2 regions of the Massilia hydrophila genome follow, and region 2 is predicted to be linked to the other one. Evidence: predicted binding sites of a transcription regulator. Region 2 holds the regulator's gene; the other holds the start of a gene.

Region 1 (10,420 bases), 130 kb from region 2:
GCCGCCGTCGCGCAGCAGGTGCACCGGCACGGCCTCGTAGTCGAGCCCCTTCAGGTTGAGCGCGATGCGTACCCGGTACGCGGCCGAGCTGCGAAAGTAGGTGTAGAGCTTCATGCCGCTTCCTTTCACGACTTGCGATGGTAGCGCGCGACTTCCTGGTCGATGGCGCCGAAGATGCTGGCGCCGTCGCCGTCGACCATCTCGATGCGCACCGTGTCGCCATACGCCAGGTAGGGCGTGGCCGGCTTGCCCTGTTCGATCGTCTCGTACATGCGTACCTCGGCCAGGCAGCAGTAGCCGACGCCGCCATTGGCGATGCTCGAGCCATGCAGGCTGCCCTGCTTGTTCGACACCGTGCCCGAGCCAATGATGCTGCCCGCGCCCAGTTCGCGCGTCTTGGCCGCATGCGCCACCAGCTGGGCGAAGCTGAAGCTCATGTCCTCGCCCGCGTTGGGGCGCCCGAAAGGACTGTCGTTGAGCGTCACCAGGAGTGGCAGGTGCAGCTTGCTGTCCTGCCAGGCCTGGCCCAGCTCGTCGGGGGTGACCGCCACCGGGGAAAAAGCGCTGGCCGGCTTGGACTGGTAGAAGCCGAAGCCCTTGGCCAGCTCGTTCGGGATCAGGTTGCGCAGCGAGACGTCGTTTACCAGCATTACCAGGCGGATCGCGGCGGCCGCTTCGTCGACGCTGGCGCCCATCGGCACGTCGCCGGTGACCACCGCCACCTCGGCCTCCAGGTCCACGCCCCAGTCTTCCGACAGCACGGCGATCGGGTCGCAGGGGCCGACGAAGGAATCGGAGCCGCCCTGGTACATCAGCGGATCGGAATAGAAGGATTCCGGCACCTCGGCATTGCGCGCCTTGCGCACCAGCTCGACGTGGTTGATGTAGGCCGAGCCGTCGCACCACTGGTAGGCGCGCGGCAGCGGCGAATGGCATTCCTCCTCGATGAAGGACTCGGCCTTGTCGGCCGTGCCGAGGTTCAGGCGCTCGTACACCTTCCGCAGCTGCGGCGCGGCTTCCTCCCAGTGGTCGAGGGCGTACTGCAGGGTAGGAGCGATCTTCGGGACGGCCTGGCAGGTCACCAGGTCGCGGCTGACGACGACCAGGGTGCCGTCGCGGCCGCCGGTCTTGAGGGTGGCGAGTTTCATGGGGTTTCCTTTGCTGGGTGTTTGCTTTTCGCCATTATGCGAACAAAAGGTACTATCATTCAAACAGTATTTTTCGCCCGATTTATCAGATTATCTTATGAATCCGACCCTGCGCCAGATGCGCGCGTTCGTGGCCCTGGCCAAGACAGGCAACTTTACGCTCGCCGCGCAGGCGATGCACGTGACGCAGTCGGCGCTCTCTGGCCTGATCAAGGAGCTGGAGCAGACCCTGGGTGCCAAGGTGGTCGACCGCAGCACGCGGCGCGCCCTCCTGACCGACATCGGGCGCGAACTCTATCCCCTGTTCAGCCAGATGATCGACGACCTCGACGGCGCGCTGGCCAACGTGGCCGACCACACCCGCCTGAAGAAGGGCATCGTGCGCATCGCCGCGCCGCAGCTGCTGTCCTGCACCCTGATGCCGGAGGCGATCGCCGCCTTCCGCAAGGACTATCCGGAGATCGAGGTGCGCCTGGGCGACACGGCGGTCGAAAGCGTGATCGCGCGCGTGCTGTCGGGCGAGGCCGACTTCGGCGTCGGACCCGAACGCGAACCCGCGCCGCCGCTCGATGCGCGCCTGCTGTTCGAGATGCCTTTCGCGCTGGTCTTCCCGAAGGGACACCAGCTTGAAAGCGCCGCGCGCCTGACCTGGAAGGACGTGGCGCGCCATCCCCTGATCTCGCTGCAGGGCCAGTTCACCGAGCGCCTGCTGGACGAGGTCCACGCCCTGCATGGCGCGCTGCGCGAGGTGCCGGTGAAGCCGGCCAACGAGGTGACCTTCATGACCACGGCGCTGGCGATGGCCGCGGCCGGGCTCGGGGTGACGGTCTGCCTGCCCTATGCGGCGCCGCTGGCCAGCCTGTACGGCCTGGTGATGCGGCCGCTGGAAGAGCCGGTGCTGAGCCGGCGCTTCTTCATCTATACGCGCCCCGGGCGCTCGCTGTCGCCGGCGGCGGAACGCTTCATCGGCTTCCTCGAACGGTTCGTGCAGCGGACCAGCGCCTGACGCGCGGGCGAGCCGCCAGCGCCGGCCCTGCCACGGCGCCGCGCGAAGCCGCACCCGTGCACGGCGCGGGCGTGCGCCCTACAATACGGACCTGCATTTCCTGTTTCTTACACCGATGTCACTCAACACCATCGCCATCAACCGCCTGATGGACCGCTTCGACCGCCACGCCAGCGTGTGGCTGTTCGGCTACGGCTCGCTGATCTTCAAGGCCGACTTCCCCTTCCTCGAACGGCGTCCGGCCAGCATCCGCGGCTGGAGCCGCCGCTTCTGGCAGGGTTCGCACGACCACCGCGGCACCGAAACCGCGCCGGGCCGGGTGGCAACCCTGGTGCCCGACGAAGGCGCCGTCTGCCACGGCATGGCCTACCTGGTCACGCCGGAAGAATTCGCCCACCTCGACCACCGCGAGAAGAACGGCTACCTGCGCCTGGCCACCGCGATGCAGTTCGAGGATGGCGACGCGGCCGAAGGCATCGTCTACATCGCCACCGAGCAGAACGCCGCCTTCCTCGGCCCGGCCAGCGAACGCGAGATCGCGCACCAGATCGCGGGCGCACGCGGTCCCAGCGGCCCGAACAGCGATTACCTGCTCGACCTGGCGCAAGCCCTGCGCGCGCTCGGCCACCACGACGCCCACGTGCACGCCATCGAAGGCCACCTGCTCGCCTGCCTGGGCGGCGCGCGCTAAGCCTGCCCTGTCGCGCAGGGTGGCGCGCGGGCCCGCCCTTGTATCTACCCCACCCGCGCCACGTCCAGCCGCAAGGCCTGTTTCGGCCGCAGCGAAATATTCAGCACGGCTTCGGGCGCGCCCTGGCCTTCCGGCACCGACCATGCGAATCGCTGCAGCAGCATGGCCGCCACGGCCGTCATCTCCGCCTGCGCCAGGTGCTGACCCAGGCACACGCGCGGGCCGGCACCGAAGGGCATGAAGGCGCCGCGCGGGATCGCCGGCGCATCCGGCGCGAAGCGCTCCGGCCGGAACGCCTGCGGCTCGGGAAACCAGCGCGGATCCTGGTGCATCAGGAATACCGGAATCATGAACATCGTGCGCGCCGGGATGGTCCAGCCATCCAGCACGAAGCCGCGCGTCGCGCGCCGGCTCATCAGGACCGGCGCGGCCGGATACAGGCGCATCGCCTCGTTCAGGGTCTGGCCCAGGTAGCCGAGCTGCGCCAGGGTATCGGGCGCCGGATCGCGTCCCTGCAGCACCTTCCCGACCTCGCGCCGCGCCGCCTCCTGGGCGGCCGGGTTGGCCGCCATGCACCAGGCCCACCAGCTCAGGCTCGCGGCCGTGGTCTCGTGTCCGGCCAGGAAGGCGGTCATGCATTCGTCGCGCACCGCATCGAGCGGCCAGGCCGCGGCATCGGCGCGGTGCAGCGCCAGCAGGCGGCTGAGCAGGTCCCGGGGCCAGTGCGCCTCCGGCAAGTCCAGGCGCGCCTGCACATGCCGCCCGATCAGGCCGGACAGCAGGGCGCGGGCGCGGCGCTTGCGGCGCTTCCAGGGCAGCCAGTCGGGCGCGCTGGCCGGCCAGAACATCTCGGCATTGCCCGCCACCAGCGCATCGTGGACCGCCGCTTCCATGCTGCGCGCCTCGTCGCCGAGCGCGCTGGAGAACATCATGCGCTGGATGACGTCCATGGTGAGCGCGGTCAGCGCGCTCTCGATCGGCATGGCCGGTCCGGCCTCCCAGTGCGCCATCGCGCCGCGCGCCGCCGCCGCGATGGTCGGCACGAACTCCTGCACCGACTTCGGTGCGAAGGCCGGCTGCAGCGCCTGGCGCTTGGCGGACCAGGGCGCAACTTCCGCCACCAGCACGCTGTTGCCCTGCAGGTAGGAAAACACCCGGATGCCGCGCTCCCAGCGCACGATGGAAGCATGGTGATTCACCAGCAGCTCGCGCACCAGGCGCGGATCGCTGACCACCAGCTGATGTTCGGGCCACATGCGCAGGTGCACCAGGTCGCCGTACTGGCGGCGCCAGTCGGCCAGGGCTTCGGGCAGGCCCCGCGCCATGCGCGCCAGCAGGCTCCAGCCGGTGAGACCGGAGGGCGGGCCCGGCGGCCAGGCGCCGCTCGGCTGCAGGATGGCGTGTTCGTGCTGGCCGTCGCCGGAGGGCGCCGGGCTGGCTTGCGCATGGAAGGGGCATCGGGTCGGTGTGGTCGTGTCCATGCAGCGCATTCTTCCCGCTTGCGGGGCCGCTGTCTTGAACGCAAACGACATCGACAGGCCGGCCGCGGATCCCTATACTGCTGGCGCATGGCCCCAGACAGTCATCAGCGTTTCGCCCCCTGCCCCGACCGATCGGCGCGTGCGCCGCGCGTACGCCTGGACGGCAAGGCGCCGCCGGACCGGCTCACCCTGCCGCGCATCGCGCTGCAGGGCGCGCTGCTGGCCCTGGTCAGCCGCGACGTCGCGCAGCTGGCCTTGACCCCGGCCCAGCGCCTGTCGCACTTTCCCGCCTCGCCGGTCGTCACCCTGTCGTGGTTCGACACCGAGGACATCGGCCTGGTCGACGCGCAGGGGCAGTGGCAGCCCTTCGGTGCCCGGATCGTGATCTCGGGCAGCCATTCCCATCCGACCACCAGCTGGTCGCCGCACTGCGACCGCGGCTACATGGCCTGCTTCCTGCCGGAGGCCGCCGCGCGCCTGTTCGGGATCGCGCTGGGCGCCATCCAGGACCGCTTCCAGCCGGCACACACCGTGCTGGGCGCCGACTGGCACCCCCTGCTCGACGCGCTGCTGGGCGCGTGCGACGATGGCGCCGCGATGCGCGTGCTGGAGGCCCATCTGGCCCCGCGCTGGCGCGCGGCGCAAGGCGGCGACGCGGCCCGGCCCTCGCTGCGCCAGATGGGCCGCCATTGGGTGCAGCGCCTTGCCTGGCAGGCGCACCAGTGGCGCGGCACGCACAGCGCGCGCCAGGTCGAACGCCGCATCAAGACCTTCAGCGGCCGCTCGCTGCGCGAGTGGCAGACCCTGACCCGCACCGAAGGCCTGTTCTTCGCGGCCCGCGAACGCTACGAGGCCGGCCGGCCCTTCGACTGGGCCACGCTGGCGCTCGACGAAGGTTTTTCCGACCAGGCCCACCTGAGCCGCGTTACGCGCCAGATCTGCGGCTTCCCGCCCACCGAGTTCGCCGAGCGCTACATCGAGGACGAATCCTTCTGGATCTACCGGCTGTGGGTCTGAGGACCGCCCCTGCCGCGGACGAAGCTTGCTAGAATCGCGGCACACGACTACATGCGCCCGCCCCTTTCCGGGGCGCGCCAGAACAGGGAGAACGGGATGACCAGGAAGATGCTGGGAACGCTGGCCTGCGCGCTACTGTGCGCATTGCAGAGTGCCTCCGCCCAAACCGCGGCGCCCGCGCCGCACTACGACGCGGCACTGGCGGCATCGCTCGGCGCCGACGAGCGCGGCATGCGTCCCTACGTGTTCGTGATCCTCAAGACCGGTCCGAAGAAGGTCGAGGACAAGGCCGAGCGCGCCAAGGTCTTCGAAGGCCACTTCGCCAACATGAACCGGCTCGCGGCCGAGAAGAAACTGGTCGTCGCCGGCCCGCTGGACGGCAAGGAAGGCCGGCGCGGCATCTTCGTGATGGCGACGCCGGACATCGAACAGGCCAGGACGTGGGTGGAGACCGACCCGGTCATCACCAGCGGCGAGATGGTCGCCGAGTACCACAAGCTGTACGGCTCGGCCGCGCTGATGATGGTGAACGACATCCACGGCAGGATCGGGAAGCAGCGGTAAGCCCGCTTCGCGCACGGCGGCTGGCCCCTAAGCTAGAACAGATCCAGCTGCCCCGCAGCCCTGCCCCTGGCCTCCCCGGCCGGACCGGCCGGCACCACCAGCGGCTTGCGGAACTGCGAGCCGTCCAGTCGCCCGAAACGTCCGCGGAATTCCCCCATGCCCAGACGCTCGACGGCTTTCGTGAAGCGCTGGCGGATCAGGTCCGCCCACACGCCTTCGCCGTGCATGCGCTTGCCGAAGTCGCTGTCGTAGTCCTTCCCGCCGCGCAGGTCGCGCACCCGGTTCATCACGCGCTGTGCCCGCTCCGGGAAATGCGCCTGCAGCCATTCCTGGAACAGCGGATTGACCTCATGCGGCAGGCGCAGCACCACGTAGTGGGCGCCGATGGCGCCGGCGTCGGCCGCCGCTTCCAGGATGCGCTCGATCTCAGGCTCCGTCACGAAGGGGATGATCGGCGCCACGCTCACGCTCACCGGAATGCCCGCCTCGGTGAGCGTGCGGATGGTGCGCAGGCGGCGCGCAGGAGCGGCCGCGCGCGGCTCCAGCGTGCGCGCGATCTCCGGGTCGAGCGTGGTGAGCGTGATGGCGGCGCAGGCCAGGTTGCGCGCGGCCATCGGCGCGATCAGGTCGATGTCGCGCTCGATCAGCGCCGACTTGGTGATCAGGCCCAGCGGATGGCGGCACTCGCTCAATACCTCGAGCACCGCGCGCGTCAGGCGCCGTTCGCGCTCGCAGGGCTGGTAGGCGTCGGTATTGACGCCGATGGCGATGTGCTCGGGCAGGTAGCCGGGCCGGGCCAGCTCGCGCCGCAGCAGGTCGGCCGCGTTGACCTTGGCGAACAGGCGGCTTTCGAAATCGAGCCCGGGCGACAGGCCGAGGTAGCTGTGGGTCGGCCGCGCGAAGCAGTAGATGCAGCCGTGCTCGCAACCGCGGTAGGGGTTGAGCGAGACATTGAAGGGGATGTCGGGCGAGGCGTTGCGCGTGAGGATGCTGCGGGCCTGTTCGTCGCTGACGACGGTGCGCAGGCTGGCGCATGCATCTTCGTCGCGCTCCCAGCCGTCGTCGAAGTCCTCGCGGCCATTGCGTTCGTAGCGCCCCTGCAGGTTCGAGACCGCGCCGCGGCCCTTGCGCGCGAGCGGACGCGGGGCGAGCATCGGCTGCTCGTCCAGAGGCTGGCGCTGCCCAGGGGGATCGCGGTCAGGCACATCGACTCCATACTGTATATTCATACAGTATCTTACGCCCTGGCCGCCGCGAATTCAAGCGGCTCCAGCCTCCTGCCGCTGCGGCACATACCCCGCCTGCTGTTCCACGAAGCCCGCGAACGCGTCCAGCAATGGCCCCGCCAGCGCCGGGTCGCCTTCCAGCTGCCCCAGCGCCAGCGCCCCCGCTTCCAGCGACGACAGCTGGTGCGGCGCATGCGCCTTGCGGATCCGGTAGTTCGACGGCGCCACGTCGCGCAGCGCCAGCCGCGGCAAGCGCTGCAGCGCCGGATTCAGGTACAGCATCTTGCGGCTCTTGCGCCAGGTCGCGTCGAGCAGCACCAGGCGCAGCTGGTCGGGGCCCGCCTCGTCGTCAGGCGCCGCGGCCGTCTCGCCCGGCGTCTCCGGATACAGCAGCACGGGGCGCCGCCCGCCCGCGTGCAGCAGCTCGTCGAGCTCGTCCGCTCCGAATGCCTCTCCCACCGCCAGCACGCTGCCCGCCACGCTCAGGTGCAGCAGGCGCGCGCTGTTCTTCGCATTCGCCGCCTCCAGCGGATGCTGCAGCACCAGCAGCGCGGCGCGCGGCGCCACCGGCGCGATCCAGCGGCAGATGCAGGCCGATCGCGGACGCAGGCAAGCCGCGCAGCAGGCCCGTCGGCCCGGCACGCCGTCCGCCGCCGTCATCGCGCCGCTCATTCGGACGCACTCCAGCCGCCGCCCAGCGCCCGGAACAGGTCCACGTGTGCCGCCAGCAGGCTGGCCCGCAGCTGCAGCACCGTGTTCTCGGCGCTGAAGGCATTGCGCTGCGCATCCAGCTCTTCCAGGTAGGAGGCGTAGCCGTTGGCGTAGCGGTTGTGCGCCACGCGCAAGGTCTCGCCGGCGGCGCGGCGGCGTGCCTCGGCCTGCGCCAGCTGGCGCGTCAGGCCGTCGATGGCGGCCAGCGCGTTTTCGGTCTCGGCAAAGGCGCCGCGCACCACGTTCTCATAGGCGAACACGGCGCGGTCGCGCACCGTTCCCGCGATCTCGGCCTGCGCGCGCAGGCGGCCGCCATCGAACAGGGGCGCCAGCACGCTGCCGCCGATGCTCCACAGGGCGGTCGGCGACTGCAGCAGCTCGCCCAGGCTGTGGCCCTGCGCCCCGAGCGTGGCGCTCAGGCGGATCGATGGCAGCAGCTGGCTGCGCGCGGCGGCCAGGCTGGCATCGCTGGCGGCTACCGCGCGCTCGGCCTGGGCGATGTCCGGACGGCGCCGCAGCAGTTCGGACGGCAGCCCGGGCCCGATGGCGGGCAGGCGCAGCGCCAGCAGCGGCGCACCGCGCGCCACCGGGCCGGGGCTGGCGCCCGCCAGCAGGTTCAGCGCCCCCTCCTGCTGCGCGATCGCGCGCTCCAGCTGCGGCACGACCGCGGCGGTGGCGTGCAGCTCGGCCTCGGCCTGCGACATTTCAAGGCGCGAGCTGTAGCCCACCTCGAACTGGTGGCGCGCCAGCGTGAAGGAGCGCTCGCGCGAGGCCAGCGTCGCGCGAGCCAGCGCCAGCTGGGCGTCCAGGCCGAGCAGGTTCAGGTAGCCGGAGGCGGTGTTGGCCGCCACCGACAGCGCCACGGCTTCCAGCGCCGCCTCCTGCGACAGCGCCTCGAAGCGCGCCGCTTCGGTCGCGCTGCCCAGGCGCCCGAACAGGTCGGGCTCGTAGGCCGCCTGCACGCTGCCGCTCACCGAGGTCACGACGACGGGCTGGCCGAGCGGGCCGATGGCGCGCGCCCGGCCCGGCCCGAGCGCCAGGCTCAAGGCCGGCTGCTGGGCGCCGGCGGCGATGCGCACGCGGGCGCCGTATTCCTGCAGGCGCGCGCGCGCAATGCGCAGCTCGCCGTTGCTGGCCAGGGCGCGCCGCACCAGCGCGTCGAGCTGCGCGTCGCCGAAGGACTGCCACCAGCCGGGCGCCACGGCGGCGCCGGTGCCGGCGTGTGCTGCGGCGCCGCGCCAGGCCGCTGGCACATCCAGGGTCGGTGATGGTGCCGGCTGCGGCGCCATCGCGCAGCCTGCCAGCAGCAGCGGCGCCAGGCTGCGGACCGCGCGCATCGCCCGCTTCATCGCACTACCCTGCCCGCAGGCGCGGCGGCAGTGTCGATCGTCACCACCACCGACATTCCCGGCCGCAGGCGCTCGGCCAGCGGCTGGCCGGGAGCGATGCTGATGCGCACCGGGATGCGCTGCGCGATCTTGACGAAGTTGCCGGTCGCGTTGTCCGGCGTGATCACCGCGAATTCGGAGCCGGTCGCCGGCGCGATCCGCTCCACCTGGCCGCGCAGGGTGGCATTGCCGAGCGCATCGACCGTGAAGCGCACCGGCTGGCCCAGGCGCACGTTGGCCATCTGGGTTTCCTTCAGGTTGGCGATGACCCACAACTGCTTCGGCACCAGGGCCGTCAGCTGGGCGCCGGCATTGACGAAGGCGCCGTGGCGCACCGTCACCTGGCCCAGCTGGCCGTCGCGCGGCGCATGGATGCGGGTATTCGACAGGTCGATCTCGGCCAGCTTCACCTGGGCTTGGGCATTCGCCACCGCCGCTTCCAGCGAAGCGCGGCTCACGCCCACCGAGCGCTGGTTCTGGCGCGCGATTTCCAGCGCGGCCCTGGCCTGGTCGCGCGCGGCCAGCGCCTGGGCGCGCGCGGCGCGCGCGGCGTCGCGTTCGCGCGCCGACAGCGAGCCGTCGGCCGCCAGTTCCTCCACCCGGCGCAGGTCGGCCTCGGCGCGCCGCGCCTGTGCTTCGCCCGCTGCCAGCGTGGCCTGGCTCTGTTCGATGGTGGCTTGCGCGCTGCGGCTGGTCTGCGCGTAGTTGGCGAGCGCAGCGCGGCGCGTGGCCAGTTCGGCGCGCGCCTGTTCCAGGCGCTGCGCCGGGATGCGGTCGTCGATGCGTAGCAGCAGCTGGCCCTGGCGCACCGCCTGGAAGTCCTGCACCAGCACCTCGACCACATACCCGCTCAGCTGCGGACTGATGATCGTCACCTGGCCCGCCACCCGCGCGTTCTCGGTGCTCTGCAGCGTGGTGCGAAAGGGCGGCAGCTTCCAGGCGTAGAGCACCAGCAGCGCGCCGGCCACGGCGATGGCGCTGAACAGGAGCGCGCTCAGCAGGATGCGGCGCGAGCGCTTGTTGGGGGGAGAGGTCGTTGGTTCGGGCATGGCTTTGGGCTCAGTCGGTGACCGGTTCGGGTGGAGGTGGCGTCCCCGGCGCCGGCGGCGCCGGCACGGCCTTGGGAGCGGGGAAATAGTGCAGCCAGGCGGCGTGCAGGAAGATCCAGGCGGCGCTGCTTGCTGCCAG
Region 2 (10,420 bases):
CCGCAACGACCGCCGCCACATCAACACGGATTCCGATTCGGAAGTGCTGCTCAACGTGCTGGCGCACGAGATCCAGGAAGCGGCCGACGGCTACAAGCTGGACAAGGACGCCGTGTTCAAGGCGGTGGCCGCGGTGCACCGCCGCGTGCGCGGGGCGTACGCGGTGGTGGCGCAGATCGCCGGCCACGGCATGCTGGCCTTCCGCGATCCGTTCGGCATCCGGCCGCTGTGCCTGGGCGTGAACGAGGGCGAAGCCGGCCTTGAGTACCTGGTGGCGAGCGAATCGGTGGCGCTGGAAGGCCTGGGCTTCCGCTTCGTGCGCGACATCGCGCCGGGCGAGGCGGTGTTCATCGACAACGACGGCAACATGTCGCAGCAGCAGTGCGCCGAGAACCCCTCGCTGAACCCGTGCGCCTTCGAATACGTGTACCTGGCGCGTCCCGACTCGGTGATCGACGGCGCCTCGGTCTACGCGACCCGCCTGCGCATGGGCGAATACCTGGCCGACAAGATCCGCCAGGAGATCCCGGTCGAGGAAATCGACGTAGTGATGCCGATCCCCGATTCCTCGCGCCCGGCCGCGATCCAGCTGGCGCTGAAGCTGGGCGTCGAGTACCGCGAAGGCTTCATCAAGAACCGCTACATCGGCCGCACCTTCATCATGCCGGGCCAGGGCATGCGCAAGAAATCGGTGCGCCAGAAGCTCAATGCGATCGCCTCCGAGTTCAAGGACAAGAACGTGCTGCTGGTGGACGATTCGATCGTGCGCGGCACCACCAGCCGCGAGATCGTGCAGATGGCGCGCGACGCCGGCGCGCGCAAGGTGTTCTTCGCCTCGGCCGCGCCGCCGGTGCTGTACCCGAACGTGTACGGCATCGACATGCCGACCCGCGACGAGCTGATCGCCCACGGCCGCACGGTCGAGGAAGTGTGCAGGGAAATCACGGCCGACCGCCTGGTCTACCAGGACATCGATGCGCTCAAAAAAGCGATCTCGGACGTCAACCCGGCCCTGACCAACTTCGAGGCATCCTGCTTCGACGGCGTGTATGTCACCGGCGACGTGACCCCGGAATACCTGGACCGCCAGGAATCCGCGCGCCACAGCCCGAAGGCCGGCCAGGTCGAGGATCCGGTGCGCACGCAGCTCAACCTGAACACCCCGGCGGTGGCCGAGTAGGCGGGACGGCGACTGCCATGAGCGAAACGAACCCCTACGGCTTCACCACCACCATCCTGCACAACGACCGCCGCAGGCCGGTCGAGCAGGGCTCGCTGCACAAGCCGGTGCATACCTCGGTCGCCTTCGGCTACGGCGACGCGCGCCAGCTGGCGGCCGTATTCCAGGGCCGGGAGCCGGGCTTCCGCTACGGGCGCCAGGGCAACCCGACCGTTGCCGCGCTGGAAGATAAGATCAGCAAGATGGAAGACGGCGTCGGCACCCTGTGCTTCGCCACCGGCATGGGCGCCATCGGCGCGCTGTTCCAGGCGCTGCTGAAGTCGGGCGACCATGTGGTTTCGTCCTCCTTCCTGTTCGGGAACACCAACAGCCTGTGGCAGACGGTGGCCGGACAGGGCGTCGCGGTGGACTTCGTCGACGCCACCGACGCCGCCAAGGTCGAGGCGGCGCTGCGGCCGGACACGCGCATCGTCTTCGTCGAGACCATCGCCAACCCGCGCACCCAGGTGGCCGACCTGGCGCGCATCGGCCAGCTGTGCCGCGAGCGCGGCATCCTGTACGTGGTGGACAACACCATGACCACGCCCTGGCTGTTCCGTCCCAAGGCGGTGGGGGCGGGGCTGGTGGTCAATTCGCTGACCAAGTCGATCGGCGGGCATGGCATCGCGCTGGGCGGCGCCCTGACCGACACCGGCCTGTTCGACTGGAGCGCGTATCCGAACATCGCCGCCAACTTCCGCAAGCAGGTGCCAGCGAACCAGGGCCTGGCCCAGCTGCGCGCCAAGGCGCTGCGCGACTTCGGCGCGGCGCTGGGGCCGGAAGCGGCGCACCATATCGCGGTGGGCGCCGAGACGCTGGCGCTGCGCATGGAGCGCACCTGCGCCAATGCGCTGGCGCTGGCGCGCATGCTAGAAGCCGATCCGCGCGTGGCCGCGGTGCACTACCCGGGCCTGGCCTCGCATCCGCAGCACGCCCTGGTGGCGTCGCTGTTCCGCAGCGGCGGTTCGCTGCTGAGCTTCGAGCTGGTTGACGCGATCGATCCTTTCGACTACCTGAACCGCCTGAAACTCGGCATCCCGGCCAGCAACCTGGGCGATACCCGTACCCTGGTGATTCCAGTGGCGCACACGATCTTCTTCGAGATGGGGGCGGAGCGGCGCGCCAGCATGGGCATCGCCGAGTCCCTGATCCGCGTCTCGGTGGGGATCGAGGATACCGAGGACCTGCTGGCGGACTTCCGCCAGGCGCTTGCGTCCTGAGCACCCGAAACATCATCATGGCAGCCCGCGGGCTGCCATTTTTGTTTCAGCGGTTGAGCGGGTACCGGCTTGCCCTTATCATGGGCCTTCTTTTGCCACTCCGAGCTGCCATGAAAACCAAGCTGTTCCTTGCATCCCTGCTGCTGTGCGGCGCCGCCCATGCCGGCGAACTGGACAACGCCAACGCCCTGTTCGAGAAGAAGGATTATGCGGGTGCGCTGAAGATCTATACGAAGCTGGCCGATGCCGGCAACCCGGAGGCGCAGCAGGCGCTGGGCCAGATGTACTGGTACGGCGAAGCGGGGCAGGTGGACGAGGCCAAGGCCGAGGCGCTGTTCAAGAAATCGGCCGCCAAGGGCAACAAGGTCGCCGCCGCGTCGCTGGCGGTGATGGAGCAGCGCGTCAAGCGCCGCAAGGACATCGACTACTGGATCAGCGGCTACGACGGCGAAGACCTGAAATCGGGCGAATTCCGCTGCGCGACACCGCGCATTCCGGCGATGTCGAAGATCAATGCCGACATTGACCGCATCGGCGCCGCCATCACGACCTGGCAGGATTGCTACAACCGCTACGTGACCAACCTGAACGCGGCCACGCCGCTCACCAAGCGCGTCCCCGAAGACATCCGCAAGCTGATGAAGAAGGACGAGCTGGAAAAGTCGACCGCCTACCTGGAGCAGTTGCAGGCCAACCTGCAGGAAGAGGCGAAGGTGAGTTCGAAACTGGTGCTGGCCGACTTCGAGGCCTGGCGCAAGGCGACCGACGCCTATGTCTCCGAGCACAACAAGATGGTCAAGAGCAACAGCTCGACCCTGTTGAAGGGGAAATAAGGGGTAAAAAAAAGGCGGGCATGCAGCCCGCCAGTGTGCGTTCCAGCCTTAGTGCCAGCTGCGCATCAGCCCGACCGCCAGCCCTTCCAGCGCGAACTCGTCTTCCGGCTTTACCTGGATGACCTTGAAGTCCGGATTTTCCGGCAGCAGTTCGACCAGGTTGCCGGTCTTGCGGTAGCGCTTGACGGTGACCTCTTCACCGAGGCGCGCCACCACGATCTGGCCGTTCTTGGCGCTGTCGATCTTCTTGACGGCGAGGAAGTCGCCGTCGCAGATGCCGGCATCGCGCATCGACCAGCCCTTGACCTTCAGCAGGAAGTCGGGACGGGCCGAGAACATCGCGGCATCGACGGAATAGGTGGCTTCCACGTGTTCCTGGGCCAGGATAGGGGAGCCGGCGGCGACGCGGCCGACCAGCGGCAGCGACATCATGAGATTCGGCGGCGGCATCGGAATCTGCTCGACCGAGGCGCCAACCAGGCGGATGCCGCGCGAGGTGCCCGGCGAGATCTCGATGGCGCCCTTGCGCGCCAGGGCTTGCAGGTGTTCTTCGGCGGCATTCGCCGACTTGAAACCCAGCTCGGCCGCGATTTCGGCGCGGGTCGGCGGAAAGCCGGTGTTGTCGATCGCTTCCTTGATCAGGTTCAGGATCTGTTCTTGCCTTGCAGTGAGCTTGAGCATGGGTGGTCTACGGCATTAGTTATAAGAGCAGACTGTATTTTTGTACAGTATTCCCGGATGCGCAAGGGCAAACACGGGAAAACTGCAAAAAAATGCTGCAACGCGGGCCACGCGCGCCCGATTGTGGTCCGATTGTGGCGTGCACCACGCATCTCAAGGCGCGATCGCGACCATGACAGCCTGGCCCTGGTTCCCATTCGCGCGATTTTCCGGCTATAATGGCAGGCTTTCCCTTCCCACACTCGTCTTGACGCCGAGGTGGGCATTTGTTTAAACGTCCTCAAGGAGTGTTGCATGCGTCATTATGAAATCGTTTTTATCGTCCACCCGGACCAGAGCGAGCAAGTTCCGGCGATGATCGAGCGTTACAAGACCACGGTGACCAGCCGCGGCGGTAACATCCATCGCGTGGAAGACTGGGGCCGCCGTCAAATGGCGTACCAGATCCAGAAGCTGCCGAAAGCCCACTACATCTGCATGAACATCGAGTGCGACAACGAGACCCTGGTCGAGCTGGAAACCGCATTCAAGTTCAACGATGCCGTCCTGCGTCACCTGACCGTCAAGATGAAGAAGGCCGAAACCGCACCGTCGCCGATGATGAAGTCGGTCCAGCGCGAAGACGCAGCCAAGAGCCACCGCGCTGAAGCAGCCGCCGCTGCCCCGGCCGCCGCCGCTTAAGCTGTCACCGGGTTTTCCCGGGAATCCGAAACGAAGCAAAGCAGCGCAGTGAACCAGTTCCAGCTCATCGCGACCATCGCGGAGCGAGACGTCCTGCGTTTCACCCCGGCCGGCGTCCCCATCGTGGGCGCGATCCTGATGCACGATTCGCAGCAGGTCGAGGCCGGCGTGGCAAGGCAGGTCGCGTTTGAAATCCCTGCGCTCGGCGCAGGCGAGATTTCAGGCAGGCTGGAAAGTGCCGAACTCGGCGCCGCCTACCGCTTCAACGGATTCCTCGCACGGAAGAACCGCAACAGCAAAGCCTTGGTGTTTCACATCATTGATTTCAGTGCCGCAGAGTAAACAAGCCCGCGGCGCAACCTAGATTAGATACAGGAGCCTCGAAATGGCATTCGGTAAAAAGTTCGACAAAAACAAAGCCAAAGAAAAAATGAAGCGCAAACAGCAGAACCCGCTGTTCAAGCGCAAGAAATTCTGCCGCTTCACCGCCGCCGGCGTGGAACAGGTGGACTACAAAGACGTCGACACCCTGAAGGACTTCGTCCAGGAAAACGGCAAGATCATGCCGGCACGCCTGACCGGCACCAAGGCGCACTACCAGCGCCAGGTCGACACCGCCATCAAGCGCGCACGCTACCTCGCGCTGCTGCCGTACACCGACCTGCACAACGCCTAAAGCGCGGCACGTCAGTCAGAATACCTGGAGAATAAATATGCAAGTTATCCTGCTCGAAAAAGTGGTCAACGTCGGTAACCTGGGCGACGTCGTCAAAGTCAAGGACGGTTACGCACGTAACTTCCTGATCCCGCAAAAGATGGCACGCCGCGCCACCCAGGCCGCCGTGGCCGAGTTCGAAGTCAAGCGCGCCGAACTGGAAAAAGCGGCAGCTGAAAAGCTGTCGGCTGCCCAGGCGCAAGGCGACAAGCTGAGCGGCATGACCGTCACCATCGCCCAGAAGGCGGGCGTGGACGGCCGTCTGTTCGGTTCGGTCACCAACTTCGACATCGCCGAAGCCCTGAGCAAGCAAGGTTTCGCCGTCGAGAAGTCGCAAGTCCGCATGCCGACCGGTCCGCTGAAGACCACCGGCGAGTTCCCGGTCGCCGTCGCGCTGCACACCGACGTCGTCTCGGAAATCACCATCGCGGTGGTGGGCGAAGCTGCCTAAGCAGTTGTTGTATAAATGAAAAAGCCGGGTTCGCCCGGCTTTTTTTATTCCTGGAAACTCGCCAATTATTTCAGCCGGATGACCGGAAACGGTATAATGCCCGCCATGAATTCCCCATCCGATCCGCAAGTCGATTCCCTGCGCATCCCACCGCATTCCATCGAAGCAGAGCAGTCCGTCATCGGCGGCCTCCTGCGCGACAATGCAGCGTGGGACCGCATCGCCGACTTCATGCACGCGGAGGATTTCTACCGCTACGACCACCGCATCATCTTCGAACAGATGGTCCGCCTGATCAACGCCGGCAAGCCCGCCGACGTGATCACGGTCTACGAAGCCTGCAACATGCTGGGCAAGGCCGAGGAAGTGGGTGGCCTGCAATACCTGAACGCGATGGCGCAGAACACGCCCTCGGCAGCGAACATCCGCCGCTACGCCGAGATCGTGCGCGACCGCGGCATCCTGCGCAACCTGATCACGGTGGCCGACGAGATCTCGGGCAACGCCTTCAACCCGCAGGGCAAGGAAGTCAAGCAGATGCTTGACGAAGCCGAGTCGAAGATCTTCGCGATCGCCGAGACCGGCGCCAGGGGCCAGCAGGGCTGGAACCCGATCCAGCCGCTGCTGACCCAGGTGGTCGAGCGCATCGACGAGCTGTATTCGCGCGAGAACCAGGGCGAGATCACCGGCGTGCCGACCGGCTTCATCGACCTCGACCGCATGACCTCGGGCCTGCAGCCGGGCGACCTGGTGATCGTCGCCGGCCGTCCGTCGATGGGCAAGACCGCGTTCTCGGTGAATATCGGCGAGAACGTGGCGATCGAAGCCGGCCTGCCGGTGGCCGTGTTCTCGATGGAGATGGGCGGCGCCCAGCTGGCCATGCGTATGCTCGGCTCGGTCGGCCAGCTCGACCAGCACCGCCTGCGTACCGGCCGCCTGAACGACGAGGACTGGCCGCGCCTGACGCACGCCATCCAGAAGATGAACGATGCCCAGCTCTACATCGACGAGACCCCGGCGCTGAACCCGATCGAGATGCGCGCCCGCGCGCGGCGCCTGGCGCGCCAGTGCGGCAAGCTGGGCCTGATCATCGTCGACTACCTGCAGCTGATGCAGGGCAGCCAGCCGGGCGACAACCGCGCGGCCGAGATTTCCGAGATCTCGCGTTCGCTCAAGGGCCTGGCCAAGGAACTGCATTGCCCGGTCATCGCACTGTCCCAGCTGAACCGTTCGCTGGAACAGCGACCCAATAAACGACCCGTCATGTCCGACCTGCGCGAATCGGGCGCTATCGAACAGGATGCGGACGTTATCATCTTCCTGTATCGCGACGAGGTCTACAACCCCGACTCGCCTGATAAGGGAACCGCCGAGATCATCATCGGTAAGCAGCGTAACGGCCCGATCGGGGCGATTCGCCTTACCTGGATCGGCTCCTACACCAAGTTTGGTAACTACAGCGGCAACCTCGCCATCTACCAGGGCGACTAAGCCGCACATTCGAAGTCAATGTACTTTGCCGCCGCCAGTCGTGGCGGCGGTTGCGAAGTCCCAAGAGATTCATAACGGAGAACAATATGTTTGGACGCCTGATGCCCCAGGAGGGCAAATTTTTCGACCTGTTCAACCAGCACGCCGCGCTGTGCGTGAAAGGTGCGCAGGAAATGCTCGGCCTGATGACCCATTTCGACGACCTGGAAAACCGCACCCACGCGGTGGAGAGCATCGAGAAACAGGCGGACAAGATCACCTACACCACCGTCGACCTGCTGCACAAGACCTTCATCACCCCGATCGACCGCGACGACATCCACAAGCTGATCACCAGCATGGACGACATCCTCGACATGATGGAAGACGCGGCCCAGACCGTGTCGCTGTATGACCTGCATGCGGTGACCCCGGAAGCGGCGCGCCTGGCCGAGCTGTGCCTGTCGGCCTGCAAGAAGGTACAGGAAGCCGTCTCCCTGCTGCACGACATGGGCAACGCCCAGAAGATCGTCGCCATCTGCGAAGAGATCGACCGCTTCGAGTCGGATGCCGACCACGTGATGCGCGCCGCCATGTCCAAGCTGTTCCGCGACGAGCCGGACGTGCGCAACCTGATCAAGATGAAAGCGATCTACGAGATCCTCGAGACCGTCACCGACCGCTGCGAAGACGTGGCGAACATTGTCGAAGGCATCATCGTCGAAAACGCGTAACGGTCAACCGCGCCACGCGCACAACAAGAATAAACATGGAAACTATAACCATCAGCATTTACGTGCTGGGCTTCCTGGTGCTGCTGGCACTGGTGTTCGACTTCATGAACGGCTTCCACGATTCGGCGAACTCGATCGCCACCGTGGTGTCGACCGGCGTCCTCAAGCCGCAGCATGCGGTGGCCATGGCCGCCTTCTTCAATTTCATCGCCATCTTCGTGGTGAACATGAAGGTCGCCCAGACCATCGGCAAGGGCACCATCGACCCGCACGTGGTCGACCATTACGTGATCTTCGGCGCCCTGGTCGGGGCGATCGCCTGGAACATCATCACCTGGTACTACGGCATCCCGTCCTCGTCCTCGCACGCCCTGATCGGCGGCCTGGTCGGCGCGGCCGTGGCCAAGGCCGGCACCGGCTCGCTCGTCTCCGGCGGCCTGATCAAGACCGTGGCCTTCATCGTGGTGGCGCCGCTGCTCGGCTTCGTGCTGGGTTCGATCATCATGCTGATCGTGTCCTGGCTGTTCGTGAAATCGACCCCGCGCAAGGTCGACACCTGGTTCCGCCGCCTGCAGCTGGCCTCGGCCGCCGCCTACTCGCTGGGCCACGGCGGCAATGACGCGCAGAAAACCATGGGCATCATCTGGATGCTGCTGATCGCGGCCGGCTACGTCAGCGCCAACGACACCCATCCACCCGCCTGGGTCATCATTTCCTGCTACGCGGCGATCGCCTTCGGCACGCTGTTCGGCGGCTGGCGCATCGTCAAGACCATGGGCCAGAAGATCACCAAGCTCAAGCCCGTCGGCGGCTTCTGCGCGGAGACCGGCGGTGCCATGACCCTCCTGATGTCGAGCTTCTTCGGCATCCCGGTCTCGACCACCCACACCATCACCGGCGCGATCGTCGGCGTGGGCGCCTCGCAGAAGGCCTCGGCGGTGCGCTGGGGCGTGGCCGGCAACATCGTCTGGGCCTGGATCTTCACCATCCCGGCATCCGCCTTCATGGCCGCGATCGCCTGGTGGATCGGCACCCACATCATGTAAGTGTGAGCGTGCCCGCCGCGGCGGGCCACCAAAGCAAAAGGCCAGGAATCCTGGCCTTTTGTCTTTTGCGGTCGGCGGGCGCGAACCGGGCGCCGCTTTCCGCGTCCTGCCGCTTACTGGCCGGGCGGCAGTTCCGGGCCCGTGCCCGGGTTCAGGCGCGCGCTTTCGAGCTCGACGGCGCTCATGGTGCTGACCACGCTCGTGCCTTCGCCCTTCTTGCGTGGAATATTGCTGCCGGTGGGGACATAGCGTCCTTCCGCGGCCACGTTCTCGCCCGTGGAGGGAGCGTAGTAGGCGCAACCGCCCAGCAGGGTGCTGGCCGCGGCGGCCATCATCAACTTCTTCATCTTGGTACTGCTCCTTTTCTGTCGATTTGTGAGGGGCGCTTGCCGCCCCCGGCTTACCAGTAGCGTGAACCCTGCCCCGAGGACATCATGGCGCGCGCGTTCTCGGTCTCCTGCTTGGGAACGGTGCCGATCAGGGTCGGACCCAGTCCCTCGCCATCCTTGCGCTTGATAAAGGTGCCGGTCGGCGCATAGCCGCTGGTATCGGCAACCTTCGCGCCCTGTTGCGTGGAACCCGGGCTGGCGCAGCCAGCCAGCATGCCACAGGCCAGTACCAGGCCCAAGCCAAGAATGTTCTTCATCACCGCTCATCTCCTTTCAAGGGCAATCCAGGCGCCATGCACGGATCGCCGATTACCGAAAACTGGCAACAGCCATTGTAGTGTTACATCAAGGTAAAAAATCGTTTTCTGGGCCTTCCACCTGCAATTACCCTGCGAGGATGGAGCGCTGGCGCAAAAAAACCAGGAGCGTTGCCGCGCCTGGTTCCGCTACCGGACACGGCGCGCCCGCGCGCCGCTTCAGGGCTGGGCCGGCAGGCCAGCGATGCCGTTCGACTGCATCGCACGCGCGTTCTCGACGGCGGTCTTGCTGACCGCGGTGACCGGCGCGGCCCCCAGACCGGTGCCGTTCTTGCGTGGAATCATGGTGCCGACCGGCGCATAAGCTTCTTCGCGGACGACTTTCTCGCCATTGGCCGGGGTTTCGGTGGCGCAGCCGGCCAGGCCGAAGGCCAGGGCGAGGGCGGCGGAAAGAGGCAGGTATTTCATCGAACTTCTCCTGAAGGGTGGAAAGCAGGTAGCGCAACTACCTGAGGCAAGCCAACCTGACCGTCTTGTTATCGGTGAGGGCGGCAATTCCTTGGCGGGCCGGCAGGATGCGAGGTGACCGCGCAGTGATCGTTATGCTTTTGAACATCAAATCATCATAGCGGGTTTGTCCTGAAAAGCGTCTCAAATTTGTAATTTTCGGGCTATTTACCCAACGCCCATATACAGCGAGACACAAGAAAGCTACACTCCCTAA

The links. The regulator LexA, encoded in region 2, represses DNA repair genes until DNA is damaged. The targets are predictions, from matches to a motif close to ACTGTATNNNNATACAGT.
Region 1: the regulator LexA is predicted to act here: its motif matches at 7,124-7,141, upstream of LE190_RS03420 (PA0069 family radical SAM protein).

The regions. Positions count from the first base shown of each region.
Region 1 covers NZ_JAHYBX010000001.1:754,814-765,233, reverse strand. Annotated here, with positions in the region: gene maiA (maleylacetoacetate isomerase) at 1-114, opposite strand, end outside; gene LE190_RS03450 (fumarylacetoacetate hydrolase family protein) at 126-1,148, opposite strand; gene LE190_RS03445 (LysR family transcriptional regulator) at 1,246-2,154, shown strand; gene LE190_RS03440 (gamma-glutamylcyclotransferase) at 2,270-2,845, shown strand; gene LE190_RS03435 (cytochrome P450) at 2,890-4,326, opposite strand; gene LE190_RS03430 (helix-turn-helix domain-containing protein) at 4,414-5,343, shown strand; gene LE190_RS03425 (YciI family protein) at 5,440-5,907, shown strand; gene LE190_RS03420 (PA0069 family radical SAM protein) at 5,940-7,061, opposite strand; gene LE190_RS03415 (tRNA-uridine aminocarboxypropyltransferase) at 7,167-7,805, opposite strand; gene LE190_RS03410 (efflux transporter outer membrane subunit) at 7,802-9,193, opposite strand; gene LE190_RS03405 (HlyD family secretion protein) at 9,190-10,281, opposite strand; gene LE190_RS03400 (MFS transporter) at 10,292-10,420, opposite strand, start outside.
Region 2 covers NZ_JAHYBX010000001.1:622,476-632,895, forward strand. Annotated here, with positions in the region: gene purF (amidophosphoribosyltransferase) at 1-1,180, shown strand, start outside; gene LE190_RS02755 (cystathionine gamma-synthase family protein) at 1,198-2,439, shown strand; gene LE190_RS02760 (tetratricopeptide repeat protein) at 2,550-3,272, shown strand; gene lexA (transcriptional repressor LexA) at 3,321-3,953, opposite strand; gene rpsF (30S ribosomal protein S6) at 4,248-4,634, shown strand; gene priB (primosomal replication protein N) at 4,683-4,976, shown strand; gene rpsR (30S ribosomal protein S18) at 5,020-5,310, shown strand; gene rplI (50S ribosomal protein L9) at 5,348-5,800, shown strand; gene LE190_RS02790 (replicative DNA helicase) at 5,906-7,291, shown strand; gene LE190_RS02795 (DUF47 domain-containing protein) at 7,378-8,004, shown strand; gene LE190_RS02800 (inorganic phosphate transporter) at 8,040-9,050, shown strand; gene LE190_RS02805 (hypothetical protein) at 9,164-9,397, opposite strand; gene LE190_RS02810 (hypothetical protein) at 9,451-9,696, opposite strand; gene LE190_RS02815 (hypothetical protein) at 9,916-10,164, opposite strand.